3 regions of the Comamonas sp. MYb69 genome follow, and region 3 is predicted to be linked to each of the others. Evidence: predicted binding sites of a transcription regulator. Region 3 holds the regulator's gene; each other region holds the start of a gene.
The links. Region 3 encodes sigma-54, which starts transcription at its own class of promoters, with help from an activator protein. Its sites were predicted from a motif close to TGGCANGNAANCTGCTTT; they were not measured.
Positions count from the first base shown of each region.

Region 1: a site for sigma-54 is predicted at 4,885-4,902, ahead of hmpA (NO-inducible flavohemoprotein). Genes of this name have one in related genera too.
Region 2: a site for sigma-54 is predicted at 5,354-5,371, ahead of WH303_RS05785 (urease subunit gamma). Genes of this name have one in related genera too.

Region 1 is NZ_JBBGZG010000019.1:35,226-45,644, forward strand. It holds gene WH303_RS21515 (YggS family pyridoxal phosphate-dependent enzyme) at 15-743, shown strand; gene WH303_RS21520 (pyridoxal-phosphate-dependent aminotransferase family protein) at 850-1,986, shown strand; gene WH303_RS21525 (FKBP-type peptidyl-prolyl cis-trans isomerase) at 2,069-2,485, shown strand; gene WH303_RS21530 (hypothetical protein) at 2,544-2,858, opposite strand; gene WH303_RS21535 (hypothetical protein) at 2,840-3,145, opposite strand; gene norR (nitric oxide reductase transcriptional regulator NorR) at 3,173-4,792, opposite strand; gene hmpA (NO-inducible flavohemoprotein) at 4,934-6,109, shown strand; gene WH303_RS21550 (DUF3297 family protein) at 6,262-6,513, opposite strand; gene WH303_RS21555 (DUF445 domain-containing protein) at 6,685-8,010, shown strand; gene WH303_RS21560 (ligand-gated channel protein) at 8,353-10,419, shown strand, end outside.
Region 2 is NZ_JBBGZG010000003.1:339,090-349,508, reverse strand. It holds gene ureG (urease accessory protein UreG) at 1-562, opposite strand, end outside; gene WH303_RS05815 (urease accessory protein UreF) at 559-1,260, opposite strand; gene ureE (urease accessory protein UreE) at 1,272-1,820, opposite strand; gene WH303_RS05805 (GNAT family N-acetyltransferase) at 1,817-2,299, opposite strand; gene ureC (urease subunit alpha) at 2,314-4,032, opposite strand; gene WH303_RS05795 (urease subunit beta) at 4,076-4,384, opposite strand; gene WH303_RS05790 (HupE/UreJ family protein) at 4,399-5,007, opposite strand; gene WH303_RS05785 (urease subunit gamma) at 5,042-5,344, opposite strand; gene WH303_RS05780 (urease accessory protein UreD) at 5,606-6,436, shown strand; gene WH303_RS05775 (SCO family protein) at 6,470-7,078, opposite strand; gene cyoE (heme o synthase) at 7,086-7,985, opposite strand; gene WH303_RS05765 (COX15/CtaA family protein) at 8,019-9,149, opposite strand; gene WH303_RS05760 (SCO family protein) at 9,162-9,902, opposite strand; gene WH303_RS05755 (SURF1 family protein) at 9,835-10,419, opposite strand, start outside.
Region 3 is NZ_JBBGZG010000020.1:39,527-49,945, forward strand. It holds gene WH303_RS22010 (sensor histidine kinase) at 1-885, opposite strand, end outside; gene WH303_RS22015 (LysR family transcriptional regulator) at 1,054-1,980, shown strand; gene WH303_RS22020 (DUF2214 family protein) at 1,985-2,431, shown strand; gene argS (arginine--tRNA ligase) at 2,473-4,182, shown strand; gene WH303_RS22030 (SPOR domain-containing protein) at 4,209-4,913, shown strand; gene WH303_RS22035 (thiol:disulfide interchange protein DsbA/DsbL) at 4,970-5,614, shown strand; gene lptA (lipopolysaccharide transport periplasmic protein LptA) at 5,725-6,393, shown strand; gene lptB (LPS export ABC transporter ATP-binding protein) at 6,417-7,193, shown strand; gene WH303_RS22050 (RNA polymerase factor sigma-54) at 7,299-8,906, shown strand; gene WH303_RS22055 (aspartyl/asparaginyl beta-hydroxylase domain-containing protein) at 8,980-9,894, opposite strand; gene WH303_RS22060 (hypothetical protein) at 10,042-10,419, opposite strand, start outside.

The DNA.
Region 1 (10,419 bases), on a different contig from region 3:
CATATTTTTACATTATGAGCACGATTCCCGAAAAAATTCAGCAGGTTCGCCTGCAAATCGACAACGCCTGTCGTGCCAGCGGCCGGCCCGAGGGCAGCGTGCAGCTGCTGGCCGTCTCCAAGACCTTTGGCGTGGACGCCATTGCCGAGGCGGCCGAAACCGGCCAGCGCGCCTTTGGCGAAAACTACATCCAGGAAGCGGTCGAGAAGATCCGCTACTTTGCCGAGCATGACAGCTGGAAGGACCAGGGCCTCATCTGGCACTGCATTGGCCCGATCCAGAGCAACAAGACGCGCCTGGTGGCCGAGCACTTTGACTGGGTGCATACGGTGGACCGGCTCAAGACGGCCGAGCGCCTCTCCGCCCAGCGGCCCGCGCAGCTGGCACCGCTGCAGATCTGCATCCAGCTCAATGTCGATGGCGGCATCACCAAGTCTGGCGTCGCGCCGGCCGAAGCCGCGGCGCTGGTGCAGCAGATTGCGCGGCTGCCCCAGCTGCAGCTGCGCGGCGTGATGAGCATCCCCGATGTGCTGCCCGACTTTGCCGCCCAGCTGGCCGTGCACCAGCGCGTCAAGGCCGTGTTCGATGACATCGCCGCACTGGGCCTGCCGCAGCTGGCGCAGTGGGACACCATCTCGCTGGGCATGACGGCTGATCTGCAGGCCGCCGTTGAGGCCGGCTCGACGATGGTGCGTGTGGGCAGCGGCATCTTTGGCCAGCGCGACTACGGCAGCGCCCACTGAAGGGCCCCCTCTGCCAACCCGCCAGCCCCGCAGCAGCGCTTGAAGCTGCGTGCTAAGCTGGCCCCCGATTGTTCTGTGTACCCCCTCAAATAGACAGGAGACCTCCATGCCAGGATTGCTACCCGACGTTGACCCCGATGGCCTGTTGGAGTTTTCGGTGGTCTACACCGACCGCGCGCTCAACCACATGTCGCACCGCTTCATTGGTGTGATGGGCGAGGTGCTGCGCATCCTCAAGACCACCTACCACGCACACACGGCCGTGATCGTGCCGGGTAGCGGCACCTTTGGCATGGAGGCCGTCGCCCGCCAGTTTGCCAACCGCGCCAAGGTGCTGATTGTGCGCAATGGCTGGTTCAGCTACCGCTGGACGCAGATTTTCGACGAAGGCGGCCTGGGCGGCAGCGCGGTGATCTGCAAGGCCCGCCCCCAGGGCACGGGCCCGCAGGATGCCTGGGCCCCCTGCCCGGCCGAAGAAGTGGCCGCCGCGATCCGCAAGGAAAAGCCCCAGGTGGTGTTTGCCCCGCATGTCGAGACGGCCAGCGGCATTGTGCTGCCCGACGACTACATCCAGACCATCAGCGCCGCCGCGCATGAGGTCGGCGCGCTGATGGTGCTCGACTGCGTGGCCAGCGGCGCCATCTGGGTGGACATGCAAAAGACCGGTGTCGATGTGCTGATCACCGCGCCGCAAAAGGGCTGGAGCGGCCCGCCTTGCTGCGCGATGGTGATGCTGTCCGAGCGCGCGCGCAAGGCCATCGAAGACACCAAGAGCAGCAGCTTCTCTTGCGACCTGAAGAAGTGGATGCAGATTGCCGAGGGCTATGAAAAGGGCCAGCATGCCTACCACGCGACCATGCCCACCGATTCGCTGGTGCAGCTGAGCAAGGTGATGCAGGAGGCCGAGGCCTATGGCCTGGACAAGCTGCGCGAGGAGCAGACCCAGCTGGGCAAGGAAGTGCGCGCACTGCTCAAGGCACGCGGCTTTCCGAGCGTGGCGGCGCCAGGTTTTGAGGCGCCCGGCGTGGTCGTCAGCTTCACCACCGACCCCGAGATCCAGAACAGCAAGAAGTTCGCCAGCGTGGGCCTGCAGACCGCCGCTGGCGTGCCGCTGATGTGCGACGAAGGGCCGGAGTTCAAGACCTTCCGCATCGGCCTGTTTGGCCTGGACAAATGGCACAACGTCGATCGCACCGTGGGCCATCTGCGCCAGGCGCTCGATGGTTTGGGTATCAAGGGTTAACTTGTGTTTTTAACGCGTTCTGCGCCTGCTATCCGGGTGCAGAATGCTGGTTTTTCTGAAGAACATTGGATTGGATTTCGCCATGAAAGCATTGACCGCCAGCGCCCTGTTCGCTGCCATCGCCCTGACCGCTGGCTTTGCCCAGGCACAAAGCAAGCCTGTGACGACCAAGAGCGGCCTGGTGTTTGAAAGCATCAAGGACGGCACCGGCGTCAGCCCCAAGAAGGAAGATACCGTCAAGGTGCACTACAAGGGCACCTTCCCCGACAGCGGCAAGGAGTTCGACAGCTCCTACAAGCGCGGTGAACCGATCGAATTCTCGCTGGGTGGCGTGATCCCCTGCTGGACCGAAGGTCTGCAGCTGATGAAGGTTGGCGGCAAGGCCAAGCTGACCTGCCCGGCCTCCATCGCCTATGGCGCCCGTGGCGCGGGCGGCGTGATCCCGCCGAACGCCACCTTGAACTTTGAAGTGGAACTGCTGGGCGTCAAGGGCCGCTAAGCCGCGCTTCCCACACGCTGTAGAGCCTTCGCGTCTTGCTGGCGCGGAGGCTTTTTATTTAGTCGCTTTTACTGTCAGTGGGCATCAATGCGTCCTTGTTGCGCAGCGCCTCGACCAAGGCCAAGGTGCCCGGGTAGTCCGGAATCAGCCGGAGCGCAGCATTTTTGAGCTGGCCTAAGCGATCACGACTCTTGAGCGTGCCTTGTGCATGCAGCGTTAGCGATGCATCGACCAACTGCTGCAACTCATCTGGGGTCGGCTTGGCAAGCAGAGTCAAAGCGGAATAGCGTTGAAACGCGCGTTTGGCGGCCATTCGCTGCACACGGCATTCGGGGCAATGCACGCAGTCGGCGTCTACGTAAAACTGCAGCACTTCAAACCAGTGTCTTTGTTCGGCCGCAAAAAGAGGAAGGGACGCTGGCAATTGCGACAGGTTTTGCGTATGTCGACATAGCACTCGCGCGGGAAGATGCTGAAATTCTGCTTGCTGGTATCCGCCATCAGCACCGATTCTGGAAAAATCTCCTCGGATTTATAGGACCAATGGCACTGCAAAATGGCCTCTTCTGAGACGCCTTGCACATGCGATGGCATGGGTGCACTTCCATAGCGCGGGTGCGGTACAAAGTCAGTTGACTGGCTGTGCTTTTTCTTTTTCATGTGCCTCATGTGCGGATGCTGTCCGGCTTAGTGTCGCTCAATCCCCAGTCGCTTGGCCAGCCGCTGCAGGTTGGCGCGGTCCAGTTGCAGCTCGCGCGCTGCTGCCGCCCAGTTGCCGTTGTGGCGGGCCAGGCTGGCGCTGAGCAGCCGGCGCTCGTAGCGTTCCACCTGGGCGCGCAGGCCCAAGGTCTCGGCGCTGGCGGCTAGCCCTTCGGCCACTTCGGCCATTTCGGACGCGCGCAGGGGCGCGATAAGGCCCGTTGCCTGCTGGCCGGGCGGCAGCGGTGCGGCGGCGGCGCCGTCCCAGAGGTCTTCCTCGCCAATGCTCAGCATGCGCGGTTTGCTGCTGTCCTTGCGCTGGCCCAGGGTGCGGCTGAGCGCCTTGAGCACGGCGCGGCTGATGCAGTGCTCCAGCTCGCGCACATTGCCGGGCCAGGGGTAGCGCAGCAGGGCGGCCTGGGCGGCGGCATCGAGCCGCAGGCCGCCCAGTTGCAGGCGGGCGCGGTTCTCTTCGAGAAAGCAGCCGGCGAGGACCAGGGTGTCGCTGTCCCGCGCACGCAGCGGCGGCACCACGACCGGGTAGACGCAGAGGCGGTGGTAGAAATCGGCGCGCATACGGCCGGCCTGCACTTCGGCGGCCAGGTCGCGGTTGGTGGCGGCGATCACGCGCACATCGACCTGGTGCTCGCGGTCCGAGCCCAGGCGCTGCAGCTGGCCGCTTTGCAGCACGCGCAGCAGCTTGGCCTGCACCGACAGCGACAGCTCGCCGACCTCGTCGAGGAACAGGCTGCCGTGCTGGGCCTGCTCAAACTTGCCGCGCCGCTCGCTCAACGCGCCGGTGAAGGCGCCGCGCACATGGCCGAACAGCTCGCTCTCGACCAGGTTGTCGGGCAGCGCGGCGCAGTTGATGCTGACCAGCGGTTGTGCCGCGCGCGGCGACTGCGCATGCACGGCCTGGGCGACCAGCTCCTTGCCGGTGCCGGTCTCGCCGGTGATCAGCACGCACAGGTCGCTGGCGGCGACCAGTGCAATGCTGCTTTGCAGTTGGCGGATGGCCGGACTGGTGCCCAGGATCTGGCGGCTGCGATCCGCACCCGGGCTGCGCGGCGCCGGCGCGCTGGCGCTGCGCGCGGCCTGGGACAGCTGCTGCACGCGCTCGGCCGTGGCCACGGTGGCGGCGGCCAGGTTGCTGAAGGCCTGCAGCAGTTCGAGCGCATTGCCATCGGCAAAACGGTCGGGCTCCAGCGCATCCAGGGTCAACAGGCCCCAGGCGAGGCCCCCGGTCTGCAGCACGCAGCCCATGCAGTCATGCACATGCAGCTCGTCCGGGGTGGTGATCAGGCCGTCATAGGGGTCGGGCAGGGGGCTGTCGGGCGCAAAGCGCATGGCCTGGCCGGCGGCCAGCAGCTGGGCCAGGCGCGGATGCTCGGCCACCTTGAAGCGCCGGCCCAGCGTATCGGGCACCAGGCCATCGATGGCCACGGGCTCGAGCCACTCGCCGTTGAGGCGCAGCAGCGCCACCGCATCGGCGGGCAGCAGGGTGCGCAAGGCCGCGAGCAGGCGGCGCAGGCGCTCACGCTCGGGCAGCTCCTGGGCCAGATCGGCCACCAGCGGAATCACGGCGTTGAGAATTTTGGAGGATGTCAAAACGACTCTAGGTGTCAAAAACACAGCATTTAGGTGATGTCAGTATGACTGCATGCATTGTGCAAGATATTGATATTCCACAAACCCGGTGTTGGCACGCTGCATGCATTGTCAAGACCAACCACATGCAAGGAGAGTTAGATGCTGAGCGATAGCCAAAAACAGATCATCCAGGCCACCGTCCCGCTGCTGGAGACCGGCGGCGAGGCGCTGACCACGCACTTCTACCAGATGATGCTGAGCGAGTACCCCGAGGTGCGCCCGCTGTTCAACCAGGCCCACCAGCAAAGCGGTGCCCAGCCCCGCGCACTGGCGCACAGCGTGTTGATGTATGCCAAGCACATCGACAAGCTGGAGAACCTGGGCGACCTGCCCGCCCAGATCATCAACAAGCATGTGGCGCTGCAGGTGCAGCCGGACCAGTACCAGATCGTTGGCAGCTGCCTGCTGCGCGCGATCCGCGAGGTGCTGGGCGCCGAGATCGCCACCGATGCGGTGATCGATGCCTGGGCCGCTGCCTACACCCAGCTGGCCGACATCCTGATCGCTGCCGAGGCCAAGGCCTATGACGACATTGCCCATACGGAAGGCGGCTGGCGCGGTGCGCGTACTTTCAAGTTGGTGCAAAAGGTGGCCGAGAGCGCCGAGATCAGCTCCTTCTACCTGGAGCCGGTCGACGGCAAGGCCGTGATCGCCCACCAGCCGGGCCAGTACATCGGCCTGCGCGCCATCGTGGGTGGCACCGAGCAGCGCCGCAACTACTCGCTGTCGGCCCCGAGCAATGGCCGCAGCTACCGCATCAGCGTCAAGCGCGAGCCCGGTGGCAAGGTCTCCAACTACCTGCATGACCTGCAAGTGGGCGACACCCTGGAGCTGTTTGCACCGGCCGGCCATTTCACCTTGCAGGCGAGCGAGCGCCCGCTGGTGCTGATCAGCGGCGGCGTGGGCATCACCCCCACGTTGCCGATGCTCGAAGCCGCGCTGCAGACCGAGCGCCCCATCACCTTTATCCACTGCGCCCGGGACAGCGCCGTGCATGCCTTCCGCCCGCAGATCGATGCGCTGGCCCAGGCGCACCGCCAGCTGCAGCCGCTCTATGTGTACGACAAGGTGGCCGACGGCGAGGCGGTTGCTGCCCAGGGCCATCTGACCGAGGACCTGCTGGGCCAGTGGCTGCCCGCATCGCGCGATGCCGATGTCTACTTTCTCGGCCCCAAGCCCTTTATGCGCTCGGTCAAGGCCTCGCTGCGCAAGCTCGGCGTGCCCGATGCCCAGGTGCGCTATGAGTTCTTTGGCCCAGCCGAGGCGCTGGCCTGATCGCAAGCATCTGAAGCGCTGAGGCGCGCGGCATCGACCGCGCCACATGCAAAAACCCGAGCCATGCTTGCCTGGAAAGGCCCGCCTGGGTCGGGTTTTTGTTTTACCGGGCCGCATTCTATGCAGCCCAGCGGGGGCGATCAGGCCAGGACTCAGTCCTTGTAATAGGCCTCGACCTTGCCCTTGAGCTTGATCAGCAGGGGCTTGCCCTTGCGGTCCACGGTCTTGCCGGCGGGCACCTTGACCCAGCCTTCGCTCACGCAGTATTCCTCGACATCCACGCGCTCGGTGCCGTTGAAGCGGATGCCGATGTCATGGTTGAAGACCTCGCGCACAAAGTGCGGGCTCTTGGGGTCGATAGACAGGTGGTCGGGCAGTTCGGGGCGGGCAGTGGTATCGGTCATGGTTGGTGCAGAAGAGAACGCGGCCCTGGGCCGCACAGGCCGCCATTGTCCACACTTTGGCGGCACCTCGCATGGTGGAGGGAAACGAGGGGAGATGGCAGGCAAGAGGCAGACAAACCGCGCAGTTGGCTGACTTGGCAAGCCCCGCTGCTTGCCGCTACAGTGGTCGCCATGCCTTTGCTACTGACCGACGAGCAGCAGCGTTTGCTGCGCCGCGCCAAGCTCACCCCCTTGCTGCTGCTGCTGCTGGTGGCCTTGCTGTTCATCGTGGCCAGCTGGTGCCTGGGCCAGCCCTTCGCGCAGTCACGCCACTGGCAGCTGGCGCTGCGCTGCCTGCGGGCGATGACCGAGGCGGGCATGGTCGGCGCGCTGGCCGACTGGTTTGCGGTGGCCGCGCTCTTCAAGCACATCCCGATACCGTGGATCTCGCGGCACACGGCCATCATCCCGCGCAACAAGGACCGCATTGGCGAGAACCTGGCTGTCTTTGTGCGCGAGCGCTTTCTCGATGGCGACTCGCTGGTGCAACTGGTGCGCACGCACCAGCCGGCCGACAAACTGGCGCAGTGGCTCAAGTCGCCGGCCAATGCCGAGCTGCTGGGCCACCAGGTGGCGCGCCTGGCCGCCGCTGCGCTGGCCACGGTGCAGGATGCGCAGGTCGAGCGCTTTATCAAGCTGGCGCTGCGCACCTTGCTCGGCCAGATCGATCTGTCGCAGTCGCTGTCCAAGGTGCTGGCGGTGCTGACGCACAACGGCCGCCACCAGGTGCTGCTGGCGCAGGCGCTGGACAAGCTCGTTGAGCTGCTGCACGAGGCCGAGACCCGCGCCCTGATCGCGCAGACCATTGCGCATTGGCTCAAGACCGAGCACCCGCTCAAGGAAAAAATGCTGCCCACCGGCTGGCTCAGTGACAAGGGCTCGGCGATGATTGCCAGCAGCCTGGAGCACCTGCTCGACGCCATTGCCGACAACCCCAGCCATGTGCTGCGCGCCAAGTTTGACCAGACCATGCAGGAATGGGTGGAGCGCCTGGCCCAGGATCCTGCCTGGCATGCCAAGGGCGAAGAAGTGCGCCGCTACCTGCAGCATGACCCCGCTGTCGGCCAGTATGTGCAGGAGCTGTGGCAAAGCCTGCGCGCCAGCCTGCAGGCCGACCTGGCCAACGAGCATTCGGCGATGGCGCGCAATGTGCGCGGCATGGGCCTGTGGCTGGGCAAGTCGCTAGCGGGCGACCCGGCGCTGCGCACCGCGCTCAATACGCGCATGGAGCTGTGGGTGCGAGAGCTGGCGCCCGAGATTTCGCAGTTCTTCGGCACCCATATTGCCGACACCGTCAAACGCTGGGATGCGCGCGAGCTGGGCGAGCTGATCGAGTGGAACATTGGCCGCGACCTGCAGTACATCCGCATCAATGGCACCTTGGTGGGCGGGCTGATTGGCTTTGCGCTGTTCTGGCTGGGCTGGCTCGTGAACCACCTGGGCGCGGGCTCCGTGTAGGCAAAACCGCAACAGTGGGCGGCATCTATGCTTCACGCCGGCTTCACATTAGTCAACACTTCTTTATCGTTCTATATAATAAGAAGCATTCGCATTTGCTAAGCGTCAATCCACGTTCTTCGTTGCCCAGCCAGGTGGCGCCAGCCATCTCCATGCCGCACAGCCCGGCATGCACGCCAGGGCGGCCCAGGCTCAGCCCGTCCTGACCCTGCCGCGCCGCGACTGACAGCGCCAACCCCCGCGAATAACCGCTGGCCCCGCGCCTGCGCTTTTGCCTGCCCGTCACGAGCGAGCAGGTAGCGCTGCCGCATGCCATACCTTCATCTGAACCGGAGCTTTTCCATGACCGCCCGCCCTCTCTGTGCAGCCCTTGCTGCCCGCCATTCCTTGCTGCTGCACGCCAGCCCATCGCCGCGCAGTGCCGTGCCCCATGCATGGCGCGCCACGGCGCTGGTGGCCGCTGCCCTGCTGGCTGCGGGCCCTGCGCTGGCGCAGACCGAGGCGGAGGCCGACAAGACCTTGTCGACCGTGGTGGTGACGGCCTCGGGCTTTGAGCAGGCGGTGGAAGATGCACCGGCCTCGATCACGGTGATTCCGCGCCAGGAGCTCGAGAAAAAGGCCTACCGCGATGTGACCGATGCGCTGCGCGATGTGCCCGGCGTGGTCATCACCGGCGGCGGCAGCTCCAGCGACATCAGCATCCGGGGCATGGCCTCGAACTACACGATGATCCTGGTGGACGGCAAGCCGCAAAACTCGCGCGAGACCCGCCCCAACAGCGATGGCGCCGGCATCGAGCAAGGCTGGTTGCCACCGCTCAGCGCCATCGAGCGCATCGAGGTGGTGCGCGGCCCCATGTCCTCGCTCTACGGATCGGACGCGATGGGTGGTGTGGTCAACATCATCACGCGCAAGGTGGCCAAGCAGTGGACGGGTACCCTGAGCGCCGAGACCACGCAGCAGGAGTCCTCATCGTCGGGCGATATCTACCAGAGCAACTTCTACCTGGCCGGCCCGATCAAGAGCGAGGTGCTGGGCCTGCAGATCTACGGCCAGAAATCGCGCCGCCTGGAGGACAAGTTTGTTGGCGGCTTCAATGAGCAGGACAGCAGCTCGGGCACCGCCAAGCTCACGCTCACGCCCAACAAGGACCACGACCTGGCGCTCGAAGTGGGCCGCACCCTGCAGGACCGCTATGCAACGGCCGGCAAGAGCGCGAGCCGCGCCTCCAGCTTCTCGGACTACTCCCGCAACCACATCGCCCTCTCGCACACCGGGCGCTGGGGCTTTGGCACCTCGACCACCTACCTGCAGCACGAGGAGATCGACAACCCCGGCCGCCAGATGAACCTCAAGAACACCGAGTTCAACAGCCAGATCGTGCTGCCGATCGGCGAGCGCAACCTGACCACCTTGGGCCTGAGCTACAAGCATGAAAAGCTGATGGACAACGGCAACCAGATGAAGGTGGACAACCCGATCAACACGCTCAAGCGCTACCAGTGGGCGCTGTTTGCCGAGAACGAATGGAAGGTGACCGATGCGATTGCGCTGACCACCGGCCTGCGCATGAACCATGACCAGAACTACGGCACCGATTGGACGCCGCGCGTCTATGGCGTCTGGCATGCAACGCCCGAGTGGAGCGTCAAGGGCGGTATCTCGACCGGCTTCAAATCGCCCAGCCTGCGCGCTGCGGTGGCCGATTGGGGCCAGATCACCGGCGGCGGTGGCGACCCCGCCATCATCCGCGGCAACCCAAACCTCAAGCCCGAGAAAAGCACCAGCCAGGAGCTGGGCGTGATCTGGGACAACCGCCGCGATTTCACCGGCAGCCTGACCTTGTTCAACACCGATTTCAAGGACAAGATCACCGAGGTGCGCAGCTGTGAGGACACCGAGGGCGGCGGCCGCGCCATCGTCACCGGCAACTGCACGGTGCTGGGCACGCCCTACAAGTTCATCAGCGACCGCACCAATGTGGACAAGGCCACCATGCGCGGCGTGGAGGCAACCGCCACCTGGAAGGCGAGCGAGGCGCTGCGCCTGGCCGCCAACTACACCTTCACCCGTTCGGAGCAAAAGAGCGGCAACTTTGCCGGCCAGCCGCTCAACAAGATGCCCAAGCACATGCTCAATGCCACCCTGGACTGGCAGGGCACGGACAAGCTGGGCGTCTGGAGCCGCCTCAACTTCCGGGGCAAGAGCTCGGATTACCTCAGCCGCACCTCGATGGCCAAGGGCACGCCGTCCTTTACGTTCATGGACCTGGGCCTGAACTATGCCTACAGCAAGGATGTGCGTTTCAGCACCGGCATCTACAACCTGTTCGACAAGCGGGTCGATAGCGCCACCTATGACGCGGTCTATGACGGCCGCCGTTACTGGGCCAAGGTGACGGTGGGTTTC
Region 2 (10,419 bases), on a different contig from region 3:
TGGGGCCGCTGCGCATGCGCTCGGTGTCGCTGCGCATCACCTCCAGGTTGGCGCCGACATAGGGGGCCAGATCGGTCTTGTTGATCACAAACAGATCGCTCTTGGTGATGCCGGGGCCGCCCTTGCGCGGAATCTTCTCGCCGGCCGCCACATCGATCACATAGATGGTCAGGTCCGACAGCTCGGGGCTGAAGGTGGCAGCCAGGTTGTCGCCGCCCGATTCGATAAACACGATATCGGCATCGGGAAACTGGCCCAGCATGCGGTCGATCGCTTCGAGGTTGATGGAGGCATCTTCGCGGATCGCCGTGTGCGGGCAGCCGCCCGTCTCCACCCCCATGATGCGCTCGGCCGGCAGCGCGCCACTGACGGTCAGCAGGCGCTGGTCTTCCTTGGTGTAGATGTCATTGGTGATGGCGATCAGGTCCCATTTGTCGCGCATGGCCTTGCACAGCATCTCCAAGATGGTGGTCTTGCCCGAGCCCACGGGCCCGCCAATGCCGACGCGCAACGGAGGCAGTTTTTTGCTGCGGTGGGGAATGTGGTGCAGTGCAGTGCTCATGATCGAAAAAGCCGTGAATATTGGTGTTCATGCCGGGCCGAGAGAATGGCCAGCATCGGGGAAAAAGCCTGGCGTTCGTCATCGCCCAGCGCCAGCGCGTGCTCGGCCGCCGCCGGTATCGCCTCTGCCAGCCGCGCCAAAATGCGCTGGCCGGCGCTCTGGCCCAGCGGTACGGATTTGATCGCTGCCTGCACCATGTTCTCAGCCCAGCCAAAGGCATAGGCGAGCAGCGCATCACGCGCGCCTGCGCCTGCCAGGTGCGCGGCCAGCGCAAAGGCCAGCGGATAACTCGCATCCTCGGCCGCCAGCCAGTTCACCAGGACCAAGGCCTGGGCATCATCGGCATAGCGGTTCTGCAACCAGGCCACCAGCGAGCGGCCCATCTGCTCGGTCTGCAGGCGCAGCTCGCTGCTCTCGCGCGTCTGCAGCACCCAGGCGTTGAGGGCCACCAGGCGCGCGCGCTCATCGCTGTGCCAGGCCTGCATGGCCTGGGCCAGTACCGCCATATCACCCCGGGCCTGGGAGAGCTGCAGCTGCTCGGCAATCCAGTCTGCTGCCTGCGCCTCATTGCCGACCAGCGCGGCATTCACGCCCGCCTCCAGCCCTTCGGAATAGGAGAATCCTCCTATCGGCAAGGCCGGCGAGGCCAGCCACATCAGCTGCAAAAAGCTGGCGGGCGACAGGCTGAGGGGTTGCATGCTCATCCGTGCTAGTGCGGATGGGCATGGTCATGCCCGTGGCCATGGCTGTGCCCATGCCCATGGTGGCTGTGGCCATCGTTGGTGACATGGCCGCCATAGGCGCCGCCTTCCGGCTCAAAGGGCAGCTCCGCCTCGACCACGGTCATGTGCATGCTGCGCAGCATGTCGGCCAGCACATGGTCGGGCTCGATCTTGAGGTGGTCGGGCTGCAGCTCGATGGGCACATGGCGGTTGCCCAGGTGGTAGGCCGCACGCATCAGGTCAAAGGCCGAGCCATGCTGCGCGCAGGCGCTGATGTGCAGCACTTTCTGCGGCGCGGCCCGCACGAGAATCACCGAGCCATCTTCGGCGACCAGCACATCGCCACCGCGCACGGCCTGGCCGCGTGGCAGAAAAATCGCCAGCGCCCGGCCGCTGCTGTCGGTGGCCGAGAAGCGCGACTTCTGGCGCACATCCCAGTCCAGCTCGACAAAGCTCGCGCGCTTGCGCAAGGCCGGTGCCAGGCCCTGGCCAGCGGGCAGGCATTTGGAGACTTGCAGCATCGCCCCGTCCGTCATGGCAGCTCCAGGCGCATAAAGCAGCTGTTCGGATCGGGCTGGTAGCTGCCGAACGGCGCGCAGGGGACAAAGCCATTGCGCGCGTAAAAGCGGCGCGCCGGTGCAAAAAAGGCCTCGGTGCCCGTCTCCAGACTGATGCGCCTGGCCCCCATCGCGCGGGCCTGGGCCAGCACATGGTCCAGCACCTGCTGGGCAGCGCCCGAGCCGCGCTGCGCCGCCTCCACCCGCATCGATTTGAGCTCCAGATGGCCGGCATCCAGGGTCTTGAGCGCGCAGGTGGCGACCAGGGCCTTGGGCTCCTGCGCGGCGGTCCAGCCCGTCCACAGCTGCAGCCCAGGCGCGCGCAGCTGCTCGGGATCGAGCGCATGCACGCTCTCGGGCGGCGAGATGCGGCGCATATCGCTCAGGTGCGCTTCCAAAAACGCCAGCACGCGCGCGTCGGTCACGGGGTCCAGCTCGAAAATCAATGGGCTTGCCATGGGTGCTTACCGGTTCAAAACAGAAAATAACGCTGGGCCATCGGCAGGCTGCTCGCTGGCTCGCAGGTCAGCAGCTGGCCGTCGGCGCGCACCGCATAGGTCTGGGCATCCACCTCCATGTGCGGCGCCAGGTCGTTGTGCACCATGTGCTGCTTTTGCAGGCCGCGTATGCCTTTGACGGCAGACAAGGTCTTGGCCAGGCCAAAGCGCTGGCCGATGCCGGCAGCCAGGCCCGCTTGCGAGACAAAGGTCAGCGAGGTCTTGGCGATCGCGCCGCCAAAGGCACCAAACATCGGGCGGTAGTGCACCGGCTGGGGCGTCGGGATCGAGGCATTGGGGTCACCCATGGCCGCCATCGCGATAAAGCCGCCCTTGAGAATGCAGCTGGGCTTGACGCCAAAAAAGGCCGGCTTCCAGATGACGATATCGGCCCACTTGCCCACTTCCAGGCTGCCCACCTCATGGCTGATGCCATGGGCGATGGCCGGGTTGATGGTGTACTTGGCGATGTAGCGCTTGATGCGGAAGTTGTCATGCCGCTCGCTGTCACCCGGCAGGGGGCCGCGCTGCAGCTTCATCTTGTGCGCCGTCTGCCAGGTGCGCAGGATCACCTCACCCACCCGACCCATGGCCTGGCTGTCGGAGCTGAACATGCTGATGGCGCCGATGTCGTGCAGGATGTCTTCGGCCGCAATGGTTTCCTTGCGGATGCGGCTCTCGGCAAAGGCCAGGTCCTCGGCAATGCCGGCATCGAGGTGGTGGCAGACCATCAGCATGTCCACATGCTCGTCGAGCGTGTTGATCGTGTAGGGCCGCGTCGGGTTGGTGGAGCTGGGCAGCACATTGCTCTCGCCTACCACTTTCAAAATATCGGGCGCATGGCCGCCGCCCGCGCCTTCGGTGTGGAAGGTATGGATGGTGCGGCCCTTGAACGCGGCCACCGTGTCTTCGACAAAGCCGCTTTCGTTCAACGTATCGGTATGGATCGCCACCTGGGTGTCGGTGAGCTCGGCCACGTCCAGGCAGTTGTCGATGGCCGCTGGCGTGCTGCCCCAGTCCTCGTGCAGCTTGAGGCCAATCGCGCCGGCATCGATCTGCTCATGCAGGGCCAGCGGCAAGCTCGCATTGCCCTTGCCCAGAAAACCCAGGTTCATCGGGAAGGCATCGGCCGCCTGCAGCATGCGCTCCATGTTCCAGGCGCCGGGCGTGCAGGTCGTCGCAAAGGTGCCGGTGGCCGGGCCGGTGCCGCCGCCAATCATCGTCGTCACCCCACTGGTCAGCGCCTCTTCGATCTGCTGGGGCGCGATGAAGTGGATGTGCGTATCGATGCCGCCAGCGGTGACGACCATGCCTTCGCAGCTGATGATCTCGGTGCCCGGGCCGATGATGATGTCCACCCCCGGCTGCGTGTCCGGGTTGCCCGCCTTGCCAATCGCGGCAATGCGGCCCGCTTTGAGGCCGATGTCCGCCTTGACGATGCCCCAGTGGTCGATGATCAGCGCATTGGTCAGCACCGTGTCCATCGCGCCCTGCGCACTGCTGCGCTGGCTTTGCGCCATGCCATCACGGATGGTCTTGCCACCGCCAAACTTCACCTCTTCGCCATAGCCGCCCGCGCGCAAGGTGAAGTCCTGCTCCACCTGCACGACCAGTTCGGTATCGGCCAGGCGCAGGCGGTCACCCACCGTGGGCCCATAGGTTTCTGCGTATGCGCGTCTGTCCATTGTTGCCATCAGAACCATCCTGTCTTAGAACGCTGGCACAGCATGCCGGGCCTCATTCCAGCGCCCCTTGCACCAGGCCGCGAAAGCCGTAGATCTGCCGGTCGCCGCCCAGGTCCACCAGCTCCACCGTACGCTGCTGGCCCGGCTCAAAGCGCACCGCCATGCCGCTGGCAATATGCAGGCGCATGCCATGGGCCGCCTGGCGGTCAAAGACCAGGCCGGCATTGGTCTCGGCAAAGTGGTAGTGCGAGCCGACCTGGATAGGCCGGTCGCTGGCGTTGTGCACCACCACGGTGGTGGTGCGGCGCCCCGGGTTCAGCACATGTTCGCCGTCATCCAGCAGCAGTTCACCTGGGATCATCGTGCTGCTCCTCGTCAGGCCAGGCGCGTCAGCATGGCTGCGCCCAAGACCGCGGTGGCGCCGCCCGCCAGCTTGGCCAGCCAGCGGTGGCGCTGCATCAGGGCCTTGCCCAGCACCATGCCGCCGACATGCAGCAGGGCCGAGCCCAGCGCCATGCCCGCCAAGGCACCCACAGAGGCCCAGCCTGTATCCGCTGCCAGTTCGAACCCATGGGCTGCGCCATGGAAAAACGCAAACACACCCGCCAGCGCAGCGGCCAGCACCCAGGGCATCTGCTTTTGCACTGCTACCAACAGGCCCAGCACCAAGACGGACGCAGCAATCATCGGCTCCACACCCGGCACCCACAGGCCCGCAAAACCCGCCAACGCCCCCGCTACCAGCAGGGCCACAAAGGCGGCCGGTGCGCGCCAGGCGGGCGTCACCGTCAGCGCACTCCAGGCGCCCACGGCCAGCATGGCCGCCATATGGTCCGCGCCGGTAAACGGGTGGGCAAAGGCATGGCCAAAGCTGCTCAAAAAGCCATGGTGGCCGCCGCCGTCGCTGCCCACATGGGCGAGTGCGGACAGCGGCAAGGCGGCAGCGGCAGCCGCCACGGTGGCAGAGAGTTTCTTGAAGTTCATGGTGCTAGGCTTGCGCAAGGGAAAAGATGGGGATTCAGACAATGGGCTCATGCACGGTGACGAGCTTGGTGCCATCGGGAAAGGTCGCCTCGATCTGGATATCGGCAATCATCTCGGGGATGCCCTCCATCACATCGGCGCGCGTGAGCACCGTGCGGCCAGCGCTCATCAGCTGGGCAACGGTCTTGCCATCGCGCGCGCCCTCCATCACAAAGGCGCTGATCAGCGCCACCGCCTCGGGGTAGTTCAGCTTGAGCCCCCGGGCCAGGCGCCGCTCGGCCAGCAAGGCGGCGGTAAAGATCAGCAGCTTGTCTTTTTCGCGAGGTGTCAGTTCCATACCTAGTGCAAAGCAAGGCACATGCCAAGGGGCTGCAGCGGCAGAGCATGCACGCTTTCCGTGCTGCATCCTCTGCTCCTTGCACCACAAGCATGCAGACCTGCCGTTCATGCACCAATTCAGCACAGCCAGCACCCCAGGGCGGTGCAGTTCCTGGCACGTGGATTGCAAAACCCCAGCCATGTCTTGTGCACCCTACTCACCTCCGATCCCGGCCCTTGGGCCCTGCTGGCCAGCGGGCATTCAGCACCAGCCGCAGCCATGAGCTGGCATGCCCAACTAGACCTGCGCTACGGCCAGCAAGCCGGCAAGACCTCGGTGCAGTTCAGCCACGATGGCCCGCTGCGCATTCTCAAAAGCCTCTACCCCGAAGGCCCAGGCATTTGCCACAACGTGCTGGTGCACCCGCCCGGTGGCCTGGTGGGGGGCGATGTGCTGGATATCTCGGTCGAGGTGGCGGCAGGCGCGCATGCGCTCATCACCACGCCGGGCGCGACGCGCTTTTACAAGAGCAATGGCCAGCCGGCCTTGCAGCGCACCCGCCTTAAGCTGCAGGCCGGCGCCCGGCTGGAATGGCTGCCGCTGGAGGCCATTGCCTACAATGCCTGCGACGCGGCCAATGAGCTGCAGATGGCGCTGGCACCGGGTGCAGAGCTGCTGACCTGGGACATCACCGCGCTGGGCCTGCCGCTGGCCGGCCAGCCCTTTACCCAGGGCGTGTTTTCACAGCACATCGCCTGGCCGGGGCATTTTCTGGAGCGTGGCCGCATCCGGGCCGATGATGGGCTGCTGCTCAACGGCCAGCTGGGCCTGGCGGGCCAGCGCTGCATGGGCAGCCTGCTCTATGCCAGCGGCTCACCGATCACCCGCGCGCAACGCGAAGCGCTGCTGGAGAGCACCCAACTGTTGCTGGAAGCCGCGCCTGCAGAGGTCATGGCTGGCGTGACTGCGCCGAATGAGCACATGCTGGTGCTGCGTGGTCTGGCGCCCGTGGTGGAGCCCGCTATGCAGCTGTGGAAGACGGTCTGGGGCCACTGGCGCAGCAGCCTCTGGGGCTTGCCAGCGCAGCGGCCGCGTATCTGGTCGATGTAAGACCTGTTCAAAGGGGCTGCTTGCCCCGCGCGATTAAGCGCCGTCGATCAGCTGTTCGATATCCTTGGCGAGCGTATCGACCGGGGTGCCATAGCGGCTGTACAAACGCAGGCGGCCTTCCGGGTCGAAGATGTAGTCGCCCGCGGTATGGTCCATCGTGTAGCTGCCCGGGGTCTGGCCCTCGACCCGCTTGTAGTAAACCTTGAAGTCCTTGGCCATCTTGGCCGTTTCCTCGTCGCTGCCGCGCAGCGCCAGAAAGCTGGGGTCAAAGTTGGCCAGGTAGGCCTGCAGAATCTCGGGCGTGTCGCGGGAGGGATCGACCGAGGCAAAGATCACCTGCAGCTTGTCACCCTTGGCGCCGAGCTTTTGCTTGACGGCGGCCAGGTCACCCAGAGTGGTCGGGCAGACATCGGGGCACTGGGTAAAGCCAAAGAACACCAGCACGACCTTGCCCTTGAAATCCGCCATGCTGCGGCGCTGGCCATGCTGGTCGGGCATGGAGAAGTCCTGCCCATACTCCTTGCTGCCGGTCAGGTCGATGGCGTTGAAATCGGCCTTGGATTTGCAGGCGGTGAGGACACCGGCGGTCGAGGCCAGCATGGCCGAGCCCGCCAGCCAGCGAAGGGCATTGCGCTTGTTCATTGCAGATTTACCAGCTCACATAGTGGTCCACCAACAGCGCCACAAACAGCAGGCTGAGGTAGACCAGCGAAAAACGGAAAGTCTTGCGCGCCAGCGCATCGGAGTAATTGCGCCACAGCGCAAAGGCATAGCCAAAGAACCCGGCACCCAGCACGACTGCGGCCACCAGGTAGATCCAGGAGCTCATCTGGATGATGAAGGGCAGCAGGCCGGCGGCAAACAAGACCACGGTGTAGAGCAAGACCTGCACGCGGGTGTAATAGTTCCCATGGGTGACCGGCAGCATCGGCAGGCCGGACTTGCGGTAGTCCTCGACCCGGTACAGCGCCAGCGCCCAGAAGTGCGGCGGCGTCCACAGGAAGATGATCAGGAACAGCAACAGTGCCTGGGGCGAGACATCGCCGGTCATCGCGGCCCAGCCCAGCACGGGGGGCATGGCGCCCGATGCGCCACCGATCACGATGTTCTGCGGCGTCAGCGGCTTGAGGATCACCGTGTAGATGACGGCATAACCGACAAAGGTCGCAAAGGTCAGCCACATGGTGATGGCATTGATCCAGACGATCAAAATGGCCGAGCCGGCGATGCACAGCCCGGCAGAAAACATCAGGGTCTGCAGGTTGGACAGCTCGCCGCGCGCGGTGGGGCGCCAGGCGGTGCGCTTCATGCGCGCATCGATGCTTTGCTCGACCAGGCAGTTGAAGGCCGCTGCGGCCCCCGCCACCAGCCAGATGCCCGCACAGGCGACGGCCATGCGCAGCAGCTCGGCGCCGGTGGGCACACCGGGCACGGCCAGCACCATGCCGATCAGTGCGCAAAACACAATCAGCTGCACCACCTTGGGTTTGGTCAATGCATAGAACTGCGCAAAGCGGTTCGGCATTGGCGTTGCGGCAAGTTCGGTCATCGGGGCACTCAGTCTTTGTTCCATACAGCGTCATCAACTCGCAGCACTGCGGGCAGGTTCAGGGCCCGCAGTACACCAGATCCAGGTCAGCACCACCATGATGGCGGCAGCGCCCCCGGTGTGCAAAACGGCCGCCAGCATCGGCCAGTCCAGCACCACATTCGACAGTCCCGTGGCAAATTGCAGCAGCGTCAGGCCCACCAGCCAGCGGCGCTGCTGCCTGAGCAGCGGCACCGTGCGCAGGGCCCAGCCCAGCCACAGCAGGGCGGCAATCACCAGGTAGGCAAACAGCCGGTGCATGTAGTGGATGGCCACCAGCGCTTCATAGCTGATGTGCGCACCGTCGGCCAGAAAGCCCAGCGGGCGCCAGATCTGGAACCCGTCAAAGTTCATCGCCGGCCACCAGGCGCCATTGCACATGGGAAAGCTGGTGCAGGCCAGCACCGCATAGTTGGTACTGACCCAGCCACCCAGGGTCACCTGCGCAAACACCAGCAGCGCCGTGACCGCCACCAGGCCCCGCAACAGGCGCGGCACTGGGACTAACCCTAGATTATCGGCAAATTGCGTGTGGCGCGTTGCCTGCACGGTTAATAGCATCAAGAGCACGGTGCCGCCCAGCAGGTGCAAGGTCACGATCGCAGGGAACAGCTTCATCGTCACCGTGAGCGCGCCAAAGGCCCCCTGGATCAGCACCCAGACCAGGGTGGCGGTCGGCCACCAGGGGCTGATCGGCTGCGGACCCCGGCGTTTGCGCTGCAGCCAGGCACTGGCCGTCAGCACAATGATCAGGCCGCCCACCGCGGTGGCCAGGTAGCGGTGGATCATCTCCACCCAGGCCTTGCCATGGGTCACCGGGCCGGTCGGCATGGCCTCTTGCGCGGCAGAGATCTCGGCATGCGCGCCAATCGGGCTGGCATTGCCGTAGCAACCGGGCCAGTCCGGGCAGCCCAGGCCCGAATCGGTCAGGCGCGTGAACGCGCCAAACATCACCAGGTCAAAGGACAAAAACAAGGTCAGTACCGCCAGCACCTGCAGGCGCTTGAGCGGCGTGGCACCGCGGTGGCGCCACCAAATCCAGACGATGGGGCCCAGCGCAATGATGGCCCCGGTCAGCAACACACGCGCCAGCGGCGCGAAATCATATAAATCCTGCGATGTCATGCTAGCTATCCACTACCGCCCTTCCTTGTCCCAACTCGACGACGCACGCAGCAGCCGCTCCAGATCCTTGCGCGCCTTGGCCGCATCGGAGCGGCTGAGCTGGGCGGGAAAACGCATCATCCAGTGGCCCAGCGGGTCCACCACATACAAATGTTCGCCCAGCTGCTGGCCGGCCGCCGGCTGCAGCCACTGGGCCACCAGCGCCTGGGGCACCCGCAGCACGGTGGCCTGGTCCAGTGCCGTGCGCAAGGCTGGCGGCGGCTCGCCGTCGTCGGTCACCAGCCAGACCCAGTCCAGCCGGTCCTTCTCGCGGCCCAGGCTCTCGCGCAGCTGGCGCTGCAGATAGAGGTTGTTCTGGCAGACCGCGTCGCAGGCCGCGCCCGAGGCACTCAGCAGCAGCCACTGGCCCTTGAGGCTTTGCAACTCAAACGGCTGGCCATCGAGTGTCTTGACCTGCGCGGCCGGAATCGTCGGCTGCTGGCCCACCAGCTCGCCAAAATTGCGCCGCCCCTCGGGCCGGATCACGTAGTAGGTGAAGTAGGACGCGATCACCGGCGCCGCACAGACCAGCAGCACCAGCAGCATCTTGAGGCGGCCGCTGCGCGAGCGCTCGGCCTCCTCCAGCGCCGCTTCGGCCTGCTCGGCAGGCGGCAGGCCATGCACGGTCAGGCCCAGCAGCGCCTCATCAGCGGGCGGCGGCGCTTGGGTGGCTGCGGCGTCGAAGGACACGTCGGACAATTTGGAACCAGACATAGAGGATCGCAATCAGGCTACACAGACCAAACCATTGAAATGCATAACCATAATGCTTTTCCACGCCGCTGCCTACTACAGGCCAGTCGCGCAGCAGGCCCTCACTGGCCGGCCCGGTCTGCACCACGGTGAGTGCAGCCAAGGGCAGGCCGGTCTCCTGCGCGTAAGCATCGGTATCGAGATTCTGCCGGATTCGGGAAACCCCTGGGTGCGCGGCGGACGTCTGCAGCTCCAAAAGGCGTGCCGGCTGGCCCGCCACCCGGCCCTGCAATTGCACGGTACCGCCAGGCGTTTGCACCTGCGGCAGCGCCAAGCGGTCTTCAAAATTGCGCGGCGCCCAGCCCCGCTGCACCAGCACAGTCTGCGGCTGGCCTGGCGCTACTGGGCCGGCCAGGCGCAGCGGTGTCAGCACATAAAAACCGGGGCGCGCCTGCATCTGGCGGTTGTCCAGGTAGACCGTGTACTGTGGCAGCCATTCGCCGCGCAGCACCACCTGGCGGTGCTGCAGGCTGGCACG
Region 3 (10,419 bases):
GGCATCCCAGACCACCTGGATGCGCGGGCGGGCATCGGCAGCGATGTCGTGCAGCACCAGGTTGACGAGGGTCGGCAGGTCGGTATCGGACGAGGCGCCAGCGCGCCCGCCCACGGCAAGAATGGTGCCTGCGGCCAGGGTGTTGTCCAGGGTGCCGATGACCTGCTGGAGCACATGCTCGGCGCGCAGCAAGGCCTTGGTGGCCGGGGTGGTCTGGCTCAGCTGCAGCTCGGCAATGGCCGACATGGTGGCCTGCATCGCGGCCGAGGCGTTGTTGAGTGGCTGGCGGATCTCATGCGAGAGCAGCTGCAGCATTTCGCTGTGCTCGGTGAGCATGGCGGTGCGCCAGTCCAGCAAGGTGCGCAGCTTGAGCAGCTCGCTTTTCTCCTCGGTGCGCTCCAGATCGGTGGAGGAGAGCGCGGCCAGCTGCGCGCGCAGGTCGTCGGTTTGCGCCGCGTTGGCGTATTCGGCGCTGCAGTCCTGCATCAGCATCAGCACGCCCTGGGCGGTTTTGGTGCCGGCCGGCCCGGGCCAGAGGTGGGGTGACAGGCTGACGCGGCGCCAGGCGACCTGGCCACGGGCATTGGTCTTGCGCGTGTCGAACTGCTGGCGCATGCCCTGGGCGGCGGCCTGCAGCGCGTCGTGGTGCTGCTGGGCAAAGTCGGGGGGCAGCGCTTCGTCGAGCAGTTGGCCGACGATGCCGGTGGTGGGCACGCCAAACCATTCGCACCACTGCGGCGTGGCCAGGCGCAGGCGCTGGTCACGGCCCCAGTAGGCCATGGCGACGGGGCTGCTGCCAAACAGGCGCAGTAGCTGGGCGGGGGCGTACCAGAGGGCGTCGGCGCTGGAGGGGGTGCTGGTGGGCGGCGTTGAAGCTGGCGGCATAGGAGCGGGGGCGCAGGAAAAGAGCGGCTGTCAATGATGTCGCAGCGGGATGTGCGCTTTCATGCGCCCGCCAGGCCGGAGCCCCGATGATAATAGGCTGTGGCCCTGCCAGCGCGTCGCACAAGCGGCGGCCAGCGGGCTTTGCGTATTTTCTGTGTTCTGTCTGGTATGGATCGCCTCAAGCAGCTCGAATCATTTGTCGCCATCGCCTCGCGCGGCAGCCTCACGGCCGCTGCCAAGGCCGAAGGCGTGGCCCCGGCCATCATGGGCCGCAGGCTCGATGCGCTGGAGGAGCGCCTGGGCGTCAAGCTGCTGGTGCGCACCACCCGCAAGCTCACCCTGACCTACGAGGGCGCGGCCTTTCTGGAAGACTGCCAGCGCCTGCTGGCCGAGCTGGCCAGTGTCGAGGCCAGCGTCAGCGCCGGCGGCATCAAGGCCACAGGCCATCTGCGCGTGACCGCGCCGGCCGGCTTTGGGCGCCGCCATGTGGCGCCGCTGCTGCCGCTCTACCATGCGCGCCACCCCGACGTGACGATCTCGCTGAACCTGAGCGACCGCCTGGTCGACCTGGCCGGTGAGGGCTATGACTGCGCGATCCGCGTGGGCGACCTGCCCGACTCCTCGCTGGTCAGCGTGCGCGTGGCGGACAACCGGCGCCTGTGCGTGGCCACGCCCGAGTACCTGCGCCGCCGCGGCATTCCCCGCCACCCCAGCGAGCTGAGCCAGCATGACTGCCTGACCTTGTCGAGCGAGGCCTCGCAGACGCGGGGCTGGGCGTTTCGCATGCCGGCAGCCACTGGCGCCAGCGAGGTGGTCTACCTCAAGCCCGGCGGCCCGCTCGATTGCTCGGACGGCCAGGTGCTGCACGACTGGTGCCAGCAAGGCTGGGGCATTGCCTGGCGCAGTACCTGGGAGGTCGAGTCCGAGATTGCCGCCGGCCGCCTGGTCGAGGTGCTGGAGGACTTTGCCGCGCCGCCCAACGGCATCTATGTGATGTTCCAGCAGCGCAAGCACCTGCCGCTGCGGGTGCGCTTGTGGATCGATTTCGTCAAGCAGCACTACGAACGAGCCGATTTCTGGAAAAAGATGGAGTAACACGATGACTTTGGAAGCTGTTCTGGCCTGCCTGCACCTGCTGGCCTTGTTGACCATGGTGGTTTTTCTCTCCAGCGAGGCGGCGCTGTGCCGCGCCGAGTGGATGAATGGGGCCGTGGTGCAGCGCCTGGCGCGCCTCGATCTGATCTACGCCTTTGCTGCGCTGGCGGTGCTGGCCACCGGCCTGCTGCGCCTGTTTCTGGGCGCCAAGGGCGTGACCTGGTATGTCAGCCAGCCGCTGTTTCACCTGAAGATGACCTTGGTCGTCGTCGGCGTGGTGCTGTCGTTCAAGCCGACAGCCGTGTTCCGCCGCTGGTTACGGCAATTGCGCGACAATGGCGCTTTGCCCGGGGACGCCGAGGTGCGCGCCACGCGTAAATGGGTCATGTGGCAAGCCCATCTGATTCCCGTGATCGCCGCCGTCGCCGTGTTTTATGCCCGGGGCTGGTAAACCGGCCTGGCGCTGGTAACTGCTTCGTCTAAGTTTCAAATATGTTGCAAGTCAAAAAAGATTTGCTCGCAGTGCTTGCTGCCGAGCTCGAGAAATTGTCGCCTGGCGCAGGTAGCCGTGCGGCCTTTGAAACGCCCAAGGTGGCCGCCCACGGCGACTATGCCGTGACCGCCGCGATGCAGCTGGCCAAGCCGCTCAAGGCCAACCCCCGCGCACTGGGCGAGCAGCTCAAGGCTGCACTGGAGGCCACGCCCGCCTTTGCGCAATGGGTGGATGCGGTAGAGATCGCCGGCCCCGGCTTTTTGAACCTGCGCCTCAAGCCCGCTGTCAAGCAGCAGGTGGTGCAGGAAGTGCTGGCCCAGGGCGAGCGCTTTGGCATGCAGCCCCAGCGCGATGAAAAGATCATCGTAGAGTTTGTCTCGGCCAACCCCACTGGTCCGCTGCACGTGGGCCACGGCCGCCAGGCCGCGCTGGGCGATGCGATCTGCAACCTCTACGGCAGCCAGGGCTGGTCCGTGCACCGCGAGTTCTACTACAACGACGCGGGCGTGCAGATCGACACCTTGACCAAGAGCACCCAGCTGCGTGCCAAGGGCTTCAAGCCCGGTGACGACTGCTGGCCCACCGACAGCGAGAACCCGCTGGCCAAGAACTTCTACAACGGCGACTACATTGGCGACATTGCCCAGGCCTTCCTCGCCAAGCAGACCATCGAGGCCGACGACCGTGCGTTCACCGCCAATGGCGATGTCGAGGACTACGACAACATCCGCAACTTTGCGGTGGCCTACCTGCGCAACGAGCAGGACAAGGACCTGCAGGCCTTCAACCTCAAGTTTGACGAGTACTACCTCGAATCGAGCCTGTACCAGAACGGCCATGTGGAAGAAACCGTCAAGCGCCTGATCGCCAGCGGCCACACCTATGAGCAGGATGGCGCGCTGTGGCTGCGCACCACCGACTTCGGTGACGACAAGGACCGCGTGATGCGCAAGTCCGATGGCACCTACACCTACTTCCTGCCCGATGTGGCCTACCACACGCAGAAGTTCCTGCGCGGCTACGGCAAGGCCGTCAACATCCAGGGCACGGACCACCACGGCACCATCGCCCGCGTGCGCGCCGGTCTGCAGGCGGTCAATGTCGGCATCCCCCAGGGCTACCCGGACTATGTGCTGCACACCATGGTGCGCGTGGTGCGCGGTGGTGAAGAAGTCAAGATCAGCAAGCGCGCCGGCAGCTATGTCACCTTGCGCGACCTGATCGAGTGGACCAGCAAGGATGCGGTGCGCTTTTTCCTGCTCTCGCGCAAGCCCGATACCGAGTACACCTTCGATGTCGACCTGGCCGTGGCCCAGAACAACGACAACCCGGTGTTCTACGTGCAGTACGCCCATGCGCGCATCTGCTCGGTGCTGCGCGGCTGGCAGGAGCAGGGCGGCGCTGGCCTGCCTGCGCTGAGCGGCATTGACCTGGGCGCGCTGCAAGGCCCGCAGGCCCAGGCGCTGATGCAGATGCTGGCCCAGTACCCCGAGATGCTGAGCAACGCCGCCGCTGGCAATGCGCCGCACGATGTTACGTTCTATCTGCGTGACCTGGCCTCGGCCTACCACAGCTACTATGATGCAGAGCGTATCTTGGTGGATGACGAAGCCACCAAACTGGCCCGTCTGGCACTCGTGGCAGCGGTCGCGCAGGTGCTGCGCAATGGCCTGGCCGTGCTGGGTGTGAGTGCACCAGAGCGCATGTGATTTTGCGAACAAAGGTAATAACTGCAATGCGACGACATCAACGTGGTGGAACCATCCTGGGCCTGATCCTGGGGCTGCTGGTGGGCGTGGGCGCGGCCTTGGCCGTGGCCGTGTACGTCACCAATGTGCCGGTGCCGTTTGTCAACAAAGGTGGCGTCAAGGGCGAGGCCAAGGACAAGGCCGAGGCGCAGCGCAACCAGAACTGGGACCCGAACTCGCCGCTCTATGGCAAGAACCCCGCGCGAGCGCCAGCGGCTGTGGCGCCGGCCGCGCAGGGCGTGGTGGTGCCAGAGCCGCCGCGCACCGTGGCTGACAACGCCACCCCGCCGGTGGAAAACAAGCCCGCCAAGCCCGAGGTGGTGCTGCCCGATCCAGCCAAGCCCGCCGACAAGCCAGCGGACAAGACCCAGGTTGCCAAGCTCGACCCCAAGGCCGGCCAGGGCGCCGATCCGCTGGGCGATCTGGCCAAGTCGCGCAGTGCCGATGGCACCGACGGCTTCCAGTACTTTGTGCAGGCAGGCGCTTTTCGCAGCCAGTCCGATGGCGATGCACAACGCGCCAAGCTGGCGATGATGGGCTGGGAAGCGCGTGTGAGCGAGCGCGAAGTCAATGGCCGCACGGTTTACCGGGTGCGCGTGGGCCCATTCAACAAGCGCGATGATGCCGATGGCCTCAAAGGCAAGCTCGATGGCGCCGGCGTGGATGCGCAAATCGTCCGCGTACAGCGTTGAACTTTTGGCGGTGCAGGACACTCCTAACCGCAACTTGTCACTGGAGTTAACAAAACATGAAACGTCGTGAGTTTTCCACTTTGGCGGCTTCCGCTACTGCCGCTTCCGCGCTGAGCCTGCCTTTCGCTACTGGCGCCAACGCACAGGCCAAGTTCAAGGAAGGCAAGGACTACCTGAAGCTGGCCAAGCCCGTCACCCCCGATGCGCCCGCTGGCAAGGTCGAGGTGATCGAATTCTTCTGGTACAGCTGCCCCCACTGCAATGCCTTCGAGCCGCAGTTTGAAGCCTGGGCCAAGACTGCCCCCAAGAACCTGCAGATCCGCCGCGTGCCCGTGGCCTTCAACAACACCTTTGTGCCCCAGCAAAAGATCTACTTTGCGCTGGAGTCGATGGGCCTGATCCCTGACGTGCATGTCAAGGTTTTCCGTGCCATCCACGTGGAGCGCCAACGCCTGAACAAGGACGACGAGATCTTTGCCTGGATGGACAAGAACGGCGTGGACCTGGCCAAGTTCAAGGAAGCCTACAACTCCTTCAGCGTCGCAGGCCAGGTGCGCAAGGCCACCCAGCTGCAAGAGTCCTACGGCGTCGAAGGCGTTCCATCGCTGGGCGTGGCGGGCAAGTACTACACCGACGGCACCCGTGCCGGCTCGATGAGCAACGTGCTGCAAGTGGTAGAGTTCCTGGCGGCACAAGGCTGAGCGGCCTCCCCAACGCTTTAGACAAAGCCCGCACGCGCGGGCTTTTTTGTGCCAAAAACGGCCCAACGCTCCAGCATGGCTACAATGGGGCAGAGCAAGATTCATGCCTTATGAGACACCGTATTTTTAACACTTTGTTGGTGGCAGTGGCCCTGGCCGTGCCGCTGCTGTCGCACGCCGAGCGTGCAGACCGCACCAAGCCCATGAACATCGAGGCGGACGATGGCCGCCACGATGAACTCAAGCAGACCAGTGTCTTCACGGGCAATGTGGTGGTGACCAAGGGCACCATCATCATCCGTGGCGCGCAGCTGACCGTGAGCCAGGACCGCGACGGCTTCCAGCACGGCGTGGTCACCGCTGCGCCGGGCAAGCTCGCGTTCTTCCGCCAAAAGCGGGATTCCGCCCCTGGCGCGCCCGACGAGTTCGTCGAAGGCGAAGGCGAGGTCATCACCTATAACGGCCGCGACGACACCGTGCACTTTGAGCGCCGCGGCGAGCTGCGCCGCTACCGCGAGACCACGTTGACCGACCAGGTCAGTGGCCCGCTGATCGTCTACAACAACCTGAGCGACACCTTCACTGTCTCCGGCCAGAAGGGTGCCCAGGCGGCGGCCGATCCCAAGCCCGGCGCGCCCAAGAAGGACCGCGTGCGCGTGATCCTGACGCCCAAGGCCGACGGCAAGGCGGACGACAAGGCCAGCGCCCCGGCCAAGCCCGCTGCCGATGACAAGACGCCATTGCGCCCCAGCACCCAACTGAACGACGGAGCCAAGTAACCGTGGCAGAAAACTCGTCGACCATTTCCGTCAATGCCCGGGTCGCCAACAGCGACCACCGCAGCCAGCTGGAGGTCTTGCACCTGGAGAAGTCCTACGGCAGCCGCAAGGTGGTCAAGGATGTATCGCTGTCGGTGCGCAAGGGCGAAGTGGTGGGTTTGCTCGGCCCTAATGGCGCGGGCAAGACCACCTCGTTCTACATGATCGTGGGCCTGGTACGCAGCGATGGCGGGGATATCCGCATCGATGGGCAGTCGGTAGCCAATATGCCGATCCACCAGCGCTCGCAGCTGGGCCTGTCCTACCTGCCGCAGGAAGCCTCGATCTTTCGCAAGCTCAGCGTGCAGGACAATGTGCGCGCCGTGCTGGAGCTGCAAAAGGATGAGCATGGCAAGCCGCTCTCGCGTGCCGAGGTCGAGCGCCAGCTCACCGCGCTGCTGCAGGAGCTGCGGGTCGAGCACCTGCGCGAGTCACCGTCGGTGGCGCTGTCCGGGGGCGAGCGCCGCCGCGTCGAGATCGCCCGTGCGCTGGCCACCCAGCCCCGTTTCATCTTGCTCGATGAGCCCTTCGCCGGCATCGACCCCATCGCCGTGATCGAGATCCAGCGCATTGTCGCCTTCCTCAAGGAGCGCGGCATTGGTGTGCTGATCACCGACCACAATGTGCGCGAAACCCTGGGTATCTGTGACCATGCCTGCATCATCAGCGATGGCAAGGTGCTGGCCGCCGGGACGCCGCAAGAGATTGTGGAGAACGCAGAGGTCCGGAGGGTGTATCTGGGTGAACATTTCCGTATGTGACACCGCACGCCTTGGCGGGCGTGCCAGCCAAGCTACCGACCTGCGCTGCGGGCCCGGTAGGGCTGATCTGTTGCCAACTGCCGCAGCCGCTGCAAAGGCGCAGCCATGATGCCGTCGCTGTCGCTGCGCGTATCGCAGAACCTGACCCTGACGCCCCAGCTGCAGCAGTCGATCCGCCTGCTGCAGCTGTCCACGCAGGAGCTGACGCAGGAAGTCGAGCAGATGCTCGACGAAAACCCGTTTCTGGAGCGCGAGGGCGATGAGGCCCCCGAGGCCGAAGCCGGTAAAGAAGCCGCTGAATCTGCCGAAGCTGCAGAAGCAGCCGACAAGGCTGCCGATACTGCTGCCAGCGCCGACACCAGCAACAGCAGCGATTTCGAGCCCGGAACCTCCGACCTGCCGCTGGATTTTGCTGCGGGCAAGGAAACCGGCGTCGATGCCGAGGCCGCTACCGGCGATTCGGCATCGGACTGGGAAGAGTGGGGCGGCGATCTGCCCGCCCGCTCCAGCGCAGGCGATGACGACGACGAGACGCCGATGTCCGACCGGCGCAGCGAGCACCTGAGCCTGCAGGATGTGCTGCACCGCCAGGCCTTGTCGCTGCGCCTGTGCCAGGAAGACCGGGCCGCGCTCTACTTTCTGATCGAATCGCTGAACGACGACGGCTACCTCGAAGAAACGCTGGCCGAGCTCGCGCAAAGCTTTGGCGATGCTTCGGACCCCGAGCGCTACGAGGCGCTGCTGCACCACCTGACCGTGGCGCTGCGCTTGCTGCAAAGCCTGGATCCGATTGGTGTGGGCGCGCGCAACCTGTCCGAGTGCATGCAGCTGCAGATCAAGGCCCAGCAGCGCCTGTTGGATGAAGAGGGCTCGGACACGCCCGAGGCCGATGCGCTGGCGCTGGAGACCGCCTTGCTGGTCTGCCAGGAGTCCCTTGATCTGCTGGCGCGCCGTGATGTGCGCAAGCTGGTGCAGCTGACCGGTTGCAACGAGGCGGCGGTGCGCAGCGCGCTGGCGCTGATCGCCAAGCTCGAACCCCGCCCCGGCCGGCCCTATGCCGATGTGGACCGCAACACCATCATCCCCGATGTCATCGTGCGACCCAGCAATGAGCGCGGCCTGCCGGTGCCCGGTTTCAGCGTGCAGCTCAATGCCGAGGTGATGCCGCGCCTGCGCGTGCAGGATGTCTACGCCAATGCCTTGCGCAGCCACAAGGGCAGCGAAGGCCATGGCGCGCTGCAGCAGCGGCTGCAGGAGGCGCGCTGGTTCATCAAGAACATCCAGCAGCGCTTTGACACCATCTTGCGCGTCTCGCAGGCCATCGTCGAACGCCAGCGCAATTTCTTTGTGCATGGCGAGCTGGCGATGCGCCCCATGGTGCTGCGCGAGATTGCCGATGAGCTGGGCCTGCACGAATCCACCATCAGCCGCGTGACCACGGCCAAGTACATGGCCACGCCGCAGGGCACGTTTGAGCTCAAGTACTTCTTTGGCTCGGGCCTGGGCACCGAGACCGGGGGCAGTGCGTCGAGCACGGCCGTCAAGGCGCTGATCAAGCAGCTGCTGGATGAGGAAAGCGCCAAGAAGCCGCTGTCGGATGCAAAGATCGCCGATCTGCTGCAGGCCCAGGGCATTGAATGCGCGCGCCGCACGGTGGCCAAGTACCGCGAGGCCATGCGCATCCCGCCCGCCAGCTTGCGCAAGGCGCTGTAGCCAAAGTCTCAGCCACCATAAAAAAACCGCAGCTGCCTGGGCACTGCGGTTTTCGCTTGTGGAAGCTGCCGATTTACTTCGGCCACAGCCACCAGATGAACAAGGCCAGAGCGGCGAGCATCAGGCCGAACTTGGTGAACTTGTAGGCCGTCTTGTTCCAGGCCTTGAAGCGGCGGCGGTACTGGCCCATGTAGAACGAGATCTTGAAGATGCGGCTGATGAAGCCGCGCGGATCGCCTTCGTTGTTGGGCGAGCTGGCAGCAGCCACCACATGCGTGCCCAGCCAGCGGTTGAGCCACTGTGCAAAGCCATTGGTCATCGGGCGCTCGACATCGCAGAACAGCACGATGCGGTTGCCTTCGGAGCGGTTCTCGGCCCAGTGCATGAAGGTCTCGTCAAAGATCACGCCTTCGCCCTCGCGCCAGCTGTAGGGCGTGCCATCGACCTCGATCATGCAGCGGTCGTCATTGGGCGCCAGCACAGCCAGGTGGTAGCGCAGCGAGCCGGCATAGGGGTCGCGGTGCAGGTTGAGCTTGGCGCCGGGCGGCAGCTCGGCAAACATGGCCGCCTTGATGCCGGGGATGGACTGCACCAGCGCCGTGGTCTTGGGGCAGAGCTCCATCGCAGATGGGTGGGCCTGGCCATACCACTTCAGGTAGAAGCGCTTCCAGCCGGTCTTGAAGAAGGAGTTGAAGCCCGCATCGTCGTTGTTGGCCGCCGCCTTGATCTGCATGGCCTGGTGCAGGCCGATGGCCTCTTCGCGGATCTCGCGCCAGTGGGCCTGCAAGGGGGCCAGGTCGGGGAAGGTGCTGGTGGGCAGGTAGGGCGTGCGCGGTACCTTGCTGAACATCAGCATGAACACATTGAACGGCGCCGTGAAGGTGGAGTGGTCAAACAGCTGGCGCAGCAGCTTGTGCCGCACCTTGCCGCGCAGGTGCATGTAGAGGCCGCAGCCAAAGAAAAGCAGCACCAGGGCCAGAACGATGATTTTTGCCATAGACAGCGATTTTAGCGACTGCGCTGTGGCGGCGGTCTGCGCAAGCGCAAACTGGCGCGCGGCAAGGGCTGCGGGGCGGTGGGATGGCCTGCTGCCAGCAGGCCTATTGCGGTTTTGTCAACGGCAGGCCGGGTGGGCTTACCTGGGCTGGGCGGCAAAGGCGGTCTTGAGGCGCTGCAGCATCTCGCGGTTGAGCTGGCGCTGCTGGCCGCTCCAGTGCGTCATCGCCTTGTTCAGCTCGGCCTGCAGCGCATTGGCGGTCTGCCAGTCGCCTTGGCCTGCGGCCCAGATCGCGTATTCGGCCATCACATCAAAGCTGCCCGAGTGCTGGCGCGCAAAGTCAAAGCTCTTGCGCGCCATCGCCTGGTCGCCCAGCTGGGCATAGGCCTTGGCCACCAGCAGGCCCACGGCCTCGGCGCGGAAATGCACATCGGCCTGGGCAATCACGCGCAGCTGCTGCAGCGCCTGCTGCGGATGGCCGGCCTGGTAGGCCGCTTGCGCGGCGCCCCAGCGGAT